Regions from separate parts of the Dorea amylophila genome, predicted to be linked through region 4. Evidence: predicted binding sites of a transcription regulator. Region 4 holds the regulator's gene; each other region holds the start of a gene.
What was found. Region 4 encodes Rex, which represses fermentation and respiration genes when NADH is low (regulators of the CRP and FNR family bind a similar motif). Its sites were predicted from a motif close to ATTGTTAANTANTTAACAAT; they were not measured.
Positions count from the first base shown of each region.

Region 1 (3,218 bases), on a different contig from region 4:
ATAAAGTTGAGGTTAAGACGATCAGTGAGTTAAAGCCGGATGACCGCTACCAGTTTATTTTCCTGACCGTACGTGAGAATCAAGTAGAAGAAGCACTGGAAGATATCAGTAAGAATAAAAGTCCGAATGTTGTCACTATGATCAATACGATCAAACCATATGGCAGGTGGGAGAAAATCTGCGGAAAAGGAAGGATCCTTCCGGCATTTCCGGGAGCGGGTGGCTGCATTGAAGGTGGGATTCTGGATGCGCAGCTTCTGCCAAGAGCAATTCAGCCGACAACATTCGGTGAGATAGGAGGAAGAAAGAGCAGCAGGGAAGAAGCATTGGCATATATATTTAGAAAAAGCCACATTCCATACCAGATCGTTCCGGAAATGCATCACTGGCAGATATCACATCTTGGCGTGATCATTCCGCTGGCAGATGCTTATTACCAGAGCAGGCATCCGGAAAAAATCTGTGCAAATGAAAAATTGATGACGCTGACAGCTTATCGGATGAAAAAGAACCTGAAGTGGATCGCCCAGAAGGGAATGTTGTGCCCGGCAAAGCTCTATATGATCAAAGATATGCCGACAGGAATGCTGGCAGGGGTTCTAAGCAGAGTATATCAGAGTGAATTTGGCAACAAATTCCTTTACAGACATGCGATGCATGCACCGGAAGAATTCCAGCGGTTGCATCAGGAATTCTATAATTATATGAAGACACATACGAAAGAGAGTAACAAAGCATGATAAGACCGATTATGAAAGACATATTTTTCCTGAACCAGAGATCCGAGCCGGCAACAGAGACGGACAAGCAGGTTGCAGTGGATTTGTTAGATACATTGAAAGCGCACGAGGAAGGCTGTGTCGGCATGGCAGCGAATATGATCGGAGTGAAGAAATGTATCATAGCCGTTAATATGGGATTCATGAATATGGCAATGTTTAATCCGAAGATTGTAAAACGTTCCGGAAAATATGAGACGGAAGAAGGCTGCCTTTCCCTTACAGGTGTGAGAAAATGCACTCGATATCAGGAGATTGAAGTAGAATATCAGGACATGAATTTCAAAAAGCAGAGACAGAAATATACCGGATGGACGGCACAGATTATTCAGCATGAGATAGATCACTGTCAGGGTATAGTGATATGACACTAAGAAAAGTAAATGTTTTCCTCCTGTTTTATTGACACAACTGTATCGATAGCATACAATAAAACCAGATTGTTAATAAAATAACATATAAAACGTGAAGATTACAGGAGGGTAATAGCATGGCAAAGATTTTATGTAGTCCAAGTAAATATGTACAGGGTGCAGGTGAGCTGAAGAAGCTGGGTGAATATGCTCAGAAGTATGGCAAAAAAGCACTTGTACTGATCACAGAATCAGGATATAAACGTATCGGGGACGTTGTAAATACCGGATTTGAAGGATACGAGATCACACCTGTGTACGAGTATTTCAACAGAGAATGCAGTAAGAATGAGATCAACCGACTGGTAGACATCATGAATGAGAAGGGCTGTGATGTCGTGATCGGTATCGGCGGTGGTAAGATCCTGGACACGGCCAAGGCAGTTGCTTATTATAAAGAAGCACCGGTTCTGATCTGTCCGACGATCGCCTCAACAGATGCACCTTGCAGCGCACTGTCTGTTATTTATACAGATGCTGGTGTATTCGAAGAGTACTTATTCCTTCCGGCCAACCCGGACATGGTTCTGATGGATACTGAGATCATTGCAAAATCACCGGTAAGACTTACCGTTTCCGGAATGGGTGATGCGCTGGCAACATATTTTGAAGCAAGAGCCTGTCAGGTAAGCGGAGCAACGACATGTGCGGGTGGACAGGTCACACAGGCAGCAATCGCACTTGCAAAACTCTGTTTTGATACGCTGATGGCAGAAGGAGTAAAGGCAAAACTTGCTTTGGAAGCAGGAGCATGTACACCGGCTGTAGAAAAAGTCATCGAAGCCAATACATTGCTGAGTGGTATCGGATTTGAGAGTGGCGGACTTGCAGGAGCGCACGCAATTCATAATGGATTTACCGTACTGGATGAGTGCCATCACATGTATCATGGCGAGAAAGTCGCATTTGGAACGATTACACAGCTGGTACTGGAGAACATTCCGGCAGAAGAACTGGAAGATATCATCGATTGGTGTATCGAACTGGGACTGCCTGTGACATTAAAAGAACTGGGAATCACAGAAGTAACAGATGAGAAGCTGATGGCAGTTGCAACGGCAGCCTGTGCAGAGAACGACACGCTTCACAATATGCCATTCGAGGTAACACCGGAGACTGTATGTGCAGCAATCAAGGCAGCAGATGCATACGGAAAATATTTCCTCGGAGAATAGTCAAGAATCTGTGAAAATAAAAAATACATAATAAATACAGAGAATCTGCCATTGACAGGTTCTCTGTATTATTTTGCAGAATCATTCTGTATATGAATCTGAAAATTTCAGTAGATTTCAAGAATAACTTAACATCTTTTTTACAAAAATATCGAGTAAATTCAATATTTTCATACTATACCTGAAAATGTACAAAAAACAAAATCAGAAAGTGTGAGAAATATCTATGATCAAATCCTATGTTATTGATACCAATATTTTAATCCAGGCACCTTATGCATGTCAGTGTTTTGAAGAAAACAGGGTGATATTGCCATTGGTTGTATTAGAAGAACTGGACGGCCTGAAGAAAGCAGAAGGAGAAAAGGGAGCAAATGCAAGGCGGGCGATCCGTTTTCTGGAAAAGCTCAGACTGAAAGGAGACCTTTTAAAAGGTGTCCAGATGGAAAATGGAGGAATCCTCCGTGTAGAGGCCAATTGTGTAAATGTAGAACTGCCGGAAAGCCTTCCGGAAGATAAGCCGGATAATCGGATCTTAAAAGTATGTAAGGGAATCCGGGAAGAAGAAAAGCCGGTCGTTCTGGTGACAAAAGATCTGGTCCTTAGGTTAAAAGCACAGATTCTCGGAATTGAAGCCCAGGATTTCAGCACAGAGCAGGTCATCGAAGAAGAGGGACAGTACAGCGGCAGACAGATTTGCTATGTGGCGGAAGACAAGTTCAAAGAATTCAAGAAAAAAGGCGTTCATCTGAAGGAACTTTATTTGTCCGATGAAGATGGTAATAAGATCCAGCCGGAACTTACGGAGAATGAATTTATCATATTGAAGGCAGATCAGTCTGTGAAAAAGA
Region 1 covers NZ_JAOQJW010000004.1:39,887-43,104, reverse strand. The annotation lists gene OCV72_RS02990 (ketopantoate reductase family protein) at 1-740, shown strand, start outside; gene OCV72_RS02985 (peptide deformylase) at 737-1,147, shown strand; gene OCV72_RS02980 (glycerol dehydrogenase) at 1,270-2,367, shown strand; gene OCV72_RS02975 (PhoH family protein) at 2,594-3,218, shown strand, end outside.
Region 1: a site for Rex is predicted at 1,219-1,238, ahead of OCV72_RS02980 (glycerol dehydrogenase). Genes of this name have one in related genera too.

Region 2 (3,218 bases), on a different contig from region 4:
TTACCGTTATCTCTCTTCCATCTATTGTAAGATTTACCATAATGTCTCTCTGCCTCCCTTAAATATACCGTATCCGAAGTGATCACAGCGAAGACATCTTCCTGCTTCCTGTTTCGCTTCTTTTTCTGTCATACAATTTTCCACTGCCTCAAAATCGCAGACTCTTTCACACGCTTCTCTTTCTGTAAGATTTACTCTTCCACAAGGTGTACGATCATCCAGATGCGCTTCCGGAATTTCAACATCGCAGGAAATCTCATGATGATATCCAAGATACTCATCAATATTAGCTGCTACGACTTTTGCAGCTGCAATTGCCTTAATAACTGAAGCCGGTCCGCTTGCACAGTCTCCTCCGGCAAATACACCCGGAAGGTTCTCGAATGCGCCCGTGCTTTTGGTAACAATTTTCCCACGTTCAACCGGAATACCAGCCTGTTCAAAGTGATGTGTTTCGATATTCTGTCCGATTGCTACGATTAATACATCGCATGGTATGTAAATATCTTCTTCACCTGTAGGTTTGATGCTTGCTCTTCCGTCTCTGATCGAGCTCACCATCTGAGGGGTCACATAGATTCCTTTTACATGATGATTCTCATCTACATCAATGGATGACGGTGCTTTCAATGTCTGTAATTCAATACCTTCTGCAACTGCTCCGTCTATTTCTCCCGGAAGTGCAGTCATATCCGCAACCCTTCGTCTGTAAACGATACTTACTTTCTTGGCACCCAGACGTTTTGCTGTACGGACTGCATCCATGGATACGTTACCTCCACCGATAACAGCAACCTCTTTTCCTGTCAAATCCATAATCTGATTCTTCCCTACGTTACGCAGGAACTGTACAGCTGATAGGATTCCGTCTGCATCTTCATTTTCCAATCCTAATTTTTTATCTGTACTTGCCCCGATTGTAATCAGAACAACATCGTATTCCTGTCTCAATTGCTGGATTGTAATATCCTGACCGATCTTCAGACCATTTTTCACCTGTACACCTGTCTTCAGTATCGCACGGATATCATCGTCAAGTCTGTCTTTCGGAAGTCTGTAGTTCGGAATACCATAACGAAGCATTCCTCCTAATTTCGGAAGCATCTCATATACAGTTGTCTGATGTCCCATTAACTGCAGATAATAAGCTGCACTCAAACCACCAGGTCCTCCACCAAGGATTGCAATCTTTTTTCCTGTATCCGGTGCACACTGCGGAGGATCAACTTCTCCCGCAAAATCTGCTGCTACACGTTTTAATCCACGAATATTAATAGAATCATCCACCATATTTCTTCTACATCTTGCTTCACATGGATGTTCACAGATAAATCCACATGTAGTCGGGAACGGATTATCTTTTCTCAGCAGACGGATCGCATCTGCATATCTGCCTTCACCTACCAGTGCAACATATCCCGGAATATCTACATGTGCAGGACATAAAGATACACATGGTACCGGCTGATTATAGGTACAGGTACATCTTCCGTTCTGGATATGTTCAACGTAATCATCACGATAACCGATCAATCCTTTGTATACCATATTAGCAGCCTCATATCCGATTGCACAGTCTGCTGATTCCATGATTGAAAGTGCAGTCTGCTCCATAATATCCAGCGTCTTCATAGTTGCTTTTCCATCCAGTACTTCACGGATGAAATTGTTCAATTGACCTAATCCGATACGGCAAGGTACACATTTTCCACAGGTCTGTGCATGACATAACTCAAGAAATGCTCTTGCCATATCTACAGGACATAATCCCGGAGGACTTGATTCGATTCTTCTTTCCAGATCTTTATAAAGGCCTTCCATTACGATCTTTGCTTTTTTTGGAGAGGCAATTTCCAGTCTGCTCATTCTTTATTCCTACCTTCCATCTGTTTGTTTTCAATTTACAGTACATATGAATTGCAATTATCAGTTTTTTGCGCAATTCATTTCAAATGTGATATCGGTATTATATCATTTATTCGATAATTTGTAATCATATTTGTTAATAGTAGTAAATTTAACGCTATAGTCAGATTTTTAACAAATCTTGATTATCTGTTTTACGAAATTTCCTGTCTGTCTTTTTTCGGTGTCATTTATGCAGAAAAAAACCTCACACATGATTGTGTGAGGTTTTCAATATTTTTATTGACTTCTAACTATACAAGTTCAATCAGAACTTCCATAGCTGCATCACCTTTACGCTGACCAATCTTAACGATTCTTGTGTATCCACCGTTACGATCTGCATACTTAGGAGCGATCTCATCGAATAATTTTGCTACAAGATCAACTTCTTTTGTATTTTTCTTCTTTCCAGCCTGTGCAGTTGGAACTTCCTTTACAGGATAAAGAACCTTCAGCATCTGACGACGAGCATGCAGTCTGCTTGGCATATCCTTTTTGATTGTTTTATCAACTTCGTCATATACAGTAACTTTCTTACCATCTACAACTTCTTTTACTCTCTTGCCATCTTTATCTTTGCGGGCAACTTTAGCTTTTACAGTAACTTCTTCGAAGTTATCTTTTTCTTTAACAGCTAATGCGATAAGTCCTTCAGCGATCTTGCGGATCTCTTTAGCCTTAGCTTCTGTTGTAACGATCTTACCGTTGTTCAGAAGTGCTGTTACCTGGTTTCTTAATAATGCTTTTCTCTGGCTTGATGTTCTGCCAAGTTTTCTATATTTTGCCATTTTAAATATCCTCCATTATAACACTTGGTTATGCTTCTTCGGGCTTACTAGCCAAATGCTCTGCCATGCACTTACGGGCTTACTGACAGATTATTCTTCACCTTTGCTGAGGCTTAAGCCTAACTCATCTAATTTTGCAAGTACTTCTTCCAGAGACTTACGTCCAAGGTTACGTACTTTCATCATATCTTCCGGTGTTCTGTTTGTCAGTTCTTCAACTGTATTGATACCAGCTCTCTTCAGGCAATTGTATGAACGAACAGAAAGTTCAAGTTCGTCAATGCTCATCTCAAGAACTTTTTCTTTTTCATCGTCTTCTTTTTCAATCATAACTTCAGCAGCCTGTGCTACTTCTGACAGATCAATAAAGAGTTTCAGATGTTCACTAAGTACCTTTGCAGCCAAACTTACAGCTTCATCCGGAAGCAGTGTGCCGTTCGTGTATACATCCAGTGTAAGTTTATCAAAGTCTGTAATCTGTCCGACACGGGTATTCTCTACTGTAAGGTTCACTCGTTCCAC
Region 2 covers NZ_JAOQJW010000015.1:57,940-61,157, reverse strand. The annotation lists gene OCV72_RS10580 ([FeFe] hydrogenase, group A) at 1-40, opposite strand, end outside; gene OCV72_RS10575 (NAD(P)-binding protein) at 34-1,866, opposite strand; gene OCV72_RS10570 (bL17 family ribosomal protein) at 2,160-2,696, opposite strand; gene OCV72_RS10565 (DNA-directed RNA polymerase subunit alpha) at 2,787-3,218, opposite strand, start outside.
Region 2: a site for Rex is predicted at 2,026-2,045, ahead of OCV72_RS10575 (NAD(P)-binding protein). Genes of this name have one in related genera too.

Region 3 (3,218 bases), on a different contig from region 4:
TGTTGCAGAAGAAAGTGCCAAAGGATCGTACATTGTGATCATCGGAAATGGCGAACATCCGGAGGTAGAAGGTATCCGCGGATGGGCAGGAGAACAGGTGACTGTGATACAGACTCCGGAAGATGCAGAAAGATTTGAATTACCTGAAAAAGAACAGAAAGTATGTATCGTGGCCCAGACGACATTTAACTACAATAAATTCAAAGAATTAGTTGAAATTATTTCAAAAAAGAGGTATGATATAGTTGTTTTAAATACGATTTGCAATGCGACGAAAGAAAGGCAGACTGAGGCTCGTCAAATTGCAGCGAGAGTAGATGCTATGGTTGTGATAGGTGATAAGCGTAGTTCGAATACTCAGAAGCTATTTGAAATCTGCAAAGAGGAATGTTTGAATACGTACTATATACAGACACTTGACGATTTGGATATTAATCAATTAAGGTCCGTGGAATCAGTAGGTATTACAGCAGGGGCATCCACGCCCAATAAAATAATTGAGGAGGTTCAAAATAATGTCAGAATTAACTTTTGAACAAATGTTGGAAGAGTCTTTTAAGACAATAAGAAATGGAGAGGTTGTAGATGGTACAGTCATCGACGTTAAACCTGATGAAATCATCTTGAATATAGGCTACAAAGCAGACGGTATCATTACAAGAAATGAGTATACTAACGAAACAAACGTTGATCTTACAACAGTTGTATCCGTTGGTGATAAGATGAGCGCAAAAGTCCTGAAAGTAAATGACGGAGAAGGACAGGTTCTGCTGACATATAAGAGACTTGCAGCAGAAAAAGGCAATGAAAGATTAAAAGAAGCATTCGAGAATCATGAAGTATTAAAAGCTCCTGTAACTCAGATTCTTGGCGGCGGATTAAGCGTAGTAGTTGATGAAGCAAGAGTATTCATTCCTGCAAGCCTTGTTTCTGACACATATGAAAAAGACCTGAGCAAATATCAGGGACAGGAAATTGAATTCGTAATCAGCGAGTTTAATCCTAGAAGAAATCGTGTGATCGGTGACAGAAGACAGCTTCTTGTTGCTGAACGTGCTGAAAAACAGAAAGAACTGTTTGCTAAGATTAACGTAGGTGACAGAATGGAAGGAACTGTAAAGAACGTTACAGATTTCGGAGCATTCATCGACCTTGGCGGAGTAGACGGACTTCTTCATATCTCTGAGATGTCTTGGGGACGTGTTGAGAATCCTAAGAAGGTCTTCCAGGTTGGAGATAAAGTAGAAGTGATGATCAAAGATATCCACGATACAAAGATCGCACTCAGCCTGAAATTCCCAGAGACAAATCCATGGGCTAATGCAGCAGAGGATTATGCAGTCGGAACAGTAATTACAGGTAAGGTTGCAAGAATGACAGACTTCGGAGCATTTGTTGAACTGGCTCCAGGAGTAGATGCATTACTTCATGTTTCTCAGATTTCAAGAGCACATGTTGATAAACCGTCTGATGTACTTTCAGTTGGACAGGAAATCACAGCTAAGATCGTTGATCTGAATGAAGCTGAGAAGAAGATCAGCCTGAGCATGAAAGCTTTAGAACAGCCGGAAGAAGCTGCAGAAGAGACAGACGCTGAGTAATATCAAATCAGATATACAGACAGGAAAGGATAGAGGAAAGCCTCTATCCTTTCTATGCCTGAGGATAGAAGGGAACCTGCCATTGGCAGGTTTTCTGTGCGTATGTGCATTTGTTAAAAATGCAACAAGATGTTCATGAAAATATACAATGAAATTAGTCACTTTCTATAGAAATTTGTCTATATTTCCTGTATATTATATAAAGAGTAAATAGGAAGGAAGGAAAAAAAGGATGGCATTGTTAACATTTAAGGGTGGTATTCACCCGGATGACGGCAAGAGCCTGGCTAAAGATAAGGCAATTGTCGATGTAAAACCTAAGGGCGATCTGGTGTACCCTGTATCACAGCATATCGGTGCTCCGGCAAATCCTGTGGTAGCCGTTGGCGATCATGTTTTAAAAGGCCAGATGATAGCAGAAGCGGGAGGATTCGTATCTGCTCCGATTTATGCATCTGTATCTGGAACTGTAAAAGCAATCGCACCACATCTGAATCCGACAGGAGGAAGAGTGAACAGTATCGTGATCGAAAATGATGGCGAATACAAAGAAGTGGAATATCCAGCTGTAACTCCGTTAGAAGACATGAGCAAGGAAGATATCCTGAATGCGATTGGAACAGCGGGAGTAGTAGGTATGGGTGGTGCCGGTTTCCCTACGAGAGTAAAACTTTCACCAAAGGAACCGGAAAAGATTGATTACATCATTGCAAACTGTGCGGAATGTGAGCCATATATCACAGCTGACTACAGAACAATGATCGAGACTCCGGAAAAGCTGGTTGGAGGAATGAAGATTATCCTCCGTCTGTTCGACAACGCGAAAGGAATCTTTGGTGTAGAGGACAACAAACCAGACTGTATCGAAAAATTAAGAGAACTGACAAAAGATGAACCTCGTATGGAAGTTCTGGCACTGAAGACCAAGTATCCTCAGGGGGGTGAGCGTCAGCTTATTTACGCTACAACAGGGCGCGCAATTAATTCCGCAATGCTTCCGGCAGACGCAGGATGTGTTGTAGATAATGTGGCAACAATGGTAAGCGTATACCAGGCTGTTGTAGAAGGAAAGCCTTCAATGGAACGTGTTGTAACAGTAAGTGGGGACGCTGTTGCAGAGCCAGGCAATTTCAGAGTACCATTTGGCATCAATCAGCAGGAGCTTGTAGAGGCAGCAGGAGGATTTAAAACAGAGCCTGAGAAACTGATCTCCGGCGGACCGATGATGGGATTCTCTATGTTCTCATTAGATGTACCTGTAACAAAGACTTCTTCATCTATTCTTGGATTTACCAAAGATGAAGTGGCTAAGATGGAACCATCTGCATGTATCAACTGTGGACGCTGTGTAGAAGCCTGTCCAAGCCGCCTGATCCCATCGAGACTGGCGGATTATGCAGAACATCATGACGAAGAGAAGTTTACAAAACACGAAGGACTCGAATGTATGGAATGTGGTTCCTGCAGTTTCGTATGTCCGGCAAAACGTCCGCTGAAACAGGCAATCGGATCTATGAGAAAGATTGCATTGGCGAACCGTAGAAAGAAAAAATAAACTAGAAAGAAGAAGAGGTGAACAAAAGTGAGTGAGAACAATTTGAAAATGTCATCTTCACC
Region 3 covers NZ_JAOQJW010000016.1:23,270-26,487, reverse strand. The annotation lists gene ispH (4-hydroxy-3-methylbut-2-enyl diphosphate reductase) at 1-535, shown strand, start outside; gene rpsA (30S ribosomal protein S1) at 516-1,601, shown strand; gene rsxC (electron transport complex subunit RsxC) at 1,834-3,156, shown strand; gene OCV72_RS10885 (RnfABCDGE type electron transport complex subunit D) at 3,205-3,218, shown strand, end outside.
Region 3: a site for Rex is predicted at 1,711-1,730, ahead of rsxC (electron transport complex subunit RsxC). Genes of this name have one in related genera too.

Region 4 (3,218 bases):
ATGCTTTACTGATATATTCTATCAGATCTCTCGCCATTACACTATATACGCCTTTTTCAAATTTTGCAAGGTCACCGGACAATCCATGTATATATGTGCCTAATTCTGCAGCATCTTCCGCTTCTTTTTCCTGCACCATCCATCCGGAGATCACGCCGGCGAGAACATCTCCCGATCCGGCTTTTGCCATCGCACTGTTCCCGGTAAGGTTCATACGTATACCTTTCTCTTCGCTTGCGATCAGAGTTCTCGAATCTTTCAGTACACAGGTAATCCGGTATCTTGAAATAAAATCTTTCAGGATCTGGATCCTGTCTGCTTTCAGTTCCTCTACAGGAGTGCCTGTAAGTCTTGACATTTCTTTCATATGCGGTGTGATCACAAATCTGCGCTCGGCCATCTGATTCAGATAATTTTTATTTTCTGCAAGAAGATTCAGTCCGTCTGCATCGATCAGACACGGTACTTTTACATATTCAATCACAGTTTTTAATATTTTTTCGGAAAGCCTGCTCATTCCAAGGCCCGAACCGATACATACGCTATCTGCCCATGTAAGAAGTGATAACAGTTCTTCTTTATTATATTCCTCATATGTTGTGACAATTGCTTCCGGAAGGAGTGTCTGTAAGATTTCCCGATTATCTGAGGAAGTGTATATTCTCACCAGTCCTGCTCCTGTCATGTAAGCGGCATGCGCATTCAGATAAGCGGCCCCGGCCATTCCTTTGCTTCCGGCTATCACGAGGAGTCTTCCGTACGTGCCTTTATTTGAATCTTCCGGTCTGTCCGGCAGCATCTTCCGATAGATATCTTTTCCGGCTGTCCGGACTATTTCCTGATCCTCACAGATAGAATCTGTAGAAATGCCGATATCCGGCACGATAACCCTGCCGGCCATAGTTCTGCCCTGTGACAGTTCCAGACCAATCTTTTTTAACTGGAATGTCACTGTATAGTCCGCTTTGAAAGCGCAGCCCAGGATACAGCCTGTTGTGGCAGAAAGTCCGGACGGGATATCTACCGCAAATTTTGTTCCCCTCATCCGGTTCATCTGTTCGATCACCTGACGATATCTGCCCTCTACTTTACGACTCAACCCCACTCCAAAGACAGCATCTATGACCACACTATAGGAGTCTTCCTGCGGCATTCCATAAGTAATCTTCCCGCCGCATTCCTGTAAGCGGTGCATCTGTTCCTGTGTTTCCTCGGTATAATGTTCCGGGTTTCCCACACAAAATGTCTCTACGGAGTATCTGTTATTTTGTAAAATGCGGGCAATTGCGAAACCGTCCCCTCCATTATTACCCGAACCACAGACAACACAGACATGCGAAAGATCAACCTTTTCATCTTCTAATACCTGTACACACGCCTGCGCCGCATGTTCCATCAATTCCAGGGAAGGAACCCCTAATTTTTGAATTGTATACTGATCTGCTGCTTTCATCTGTGCTGCATTCACCCAAAGCTGCATCCAATCATCTCCCATCAAGTCCTGCTTTATACTTACCGCAACAAAAGAACGTGTAAAAATATGTCCATCTTCCGGACTACTCCTACACGCCTTTTTCTTTTATAATAATTTACTTATGATCCTCTTTGTAACGACTGATATTGTATGACAGCTGCATCAGGCTTTCTGACAGATGTACATTCTCGACAACAATATTATCTGGAAGATTCAGATCTGTGTGCGCAAAGTTCCAAATTGCACGCACTCCGTTATCAACCAGCATATTCGCCACTTCAATTGCTTTCTCTTTTGGAATCGTCAGCACTGCAATATCAATATTATTGTTCTGTACAAATGCTTTCAGGTCATCCATCATGCGGATCGGTACGCCTCGGATAGAGACACCCTGAAGTCTTGGATTTACATCAAAGATTCCCTTCAGGATAAATCCACGGTTCTCAAAAGCTGCATAATTTGCCAGTGCCTGTCCAAGATTACCGGCACCGATGATAATGATATTATGATCTTCTTCCAATCCTAAAATTTTTCCGATCTCTGTATATAAATACTTTACGTTATAACCATATCCCTGCTGGCCGAATCCGCCAAAGTTATTCAGATCCTGACGAATCTGTGATGCAGTCACCTTCATACGCTTACTCAGATCGTTCGAAGATATACGCTCTACACCATTTTCCAGCAGTTCACCCAAATATCTGTAATACCTCGGCAATCTACGAATGACTGCACGAGAAATCTCTCTTTCTTCCACTATATTCACCCTTCCAATCATAGTCTGAAATAATTATATAAAATTGAAAGATTATTGTCAAACTATTGTTGAATTTTATACAATTTCCGTTATAATAAAATAGCATGTGCAAATGCATTTTACGAATACGAATGTATCAATTATCCACAACGCAGGAGGAAATATATGATATTAGCATGTCACGGGATCCAGAAATCTTTCGGTGAACACCTCATCGTCAGAGATGGATCCTTCCATATAGAAGATCACGAAAAAGCAGCTCTTGTCGGACCGAACGGTGCCGGTAAGTCTACTCTGCTCAAAATGATTGTAGGCGAATCAGCCCCGGATGACGGCAACGTCATTCTGACAAAAGGTAAGACGCTTGGCTATCTTGCCCAGCATCAGGAGATGCAAAGCGGTAATACGATCTATGAAGAAGTCCGCACCGCAAAGGCCGATATAATCGCTATGGAGCGCCGTATCCGCGAGATTGAGATGGAACTTAAGCATCTCTCCGGTGACGCTCTGAACGACCGTCTGGAAACTTACAATCGCCTTATGGCCACTTTTGAACGTGAGAATGGCTATTCTTGCGAAAGTGAGATTACCGGTGTGTTAAAAGGACTTGGATTTACGGAAAATGATTTCACCAAACCGGTCGACACTCTCTCCGGAGGACAGAAAACCCGTGTATCTCTTGGCAAGCTTCTGTTAACGAAACCAGACATTTTGCTTCTTGATGAGCCAACCAACCATCTGGATCTGAATTCCATTGCATGGCTTGAAACCTATCTTCTAAACTACCAGGGAGCTGTGCTGATCGTGTCTCACGACCGTTATTTTTTGAACAAAGTTGTCACGAAAGTTCTTGAAATCGAGCTTGGAGAACTTCGTACTTATATGGGAAACTACAGTGACTATGCAGCAAAGAAGCAGCAGCTTCGCGACATACGCCTGAAGGAGTATCTTAACCAGCAGCAGGAAATCAAGCATCAGGAGGCAGTT
Region 4 covers NZ_JAOQJW010000025.1:45,722-48,939, reverse strand. The annotation lists gene OCV72_RS14235 (NAD(P)H-hydrate dehydratase) at 1-1,495, opposite strand, end outside; gene OCV72_RS14230 (redox-sensing transcriptional repressor Rex) at 1,590-2,231, opposite strand; gene OCV72_RS14225 (ABC-F family ATP-binding cassette domain-containing protein) at 2,397-3,218, shown strand, end outside.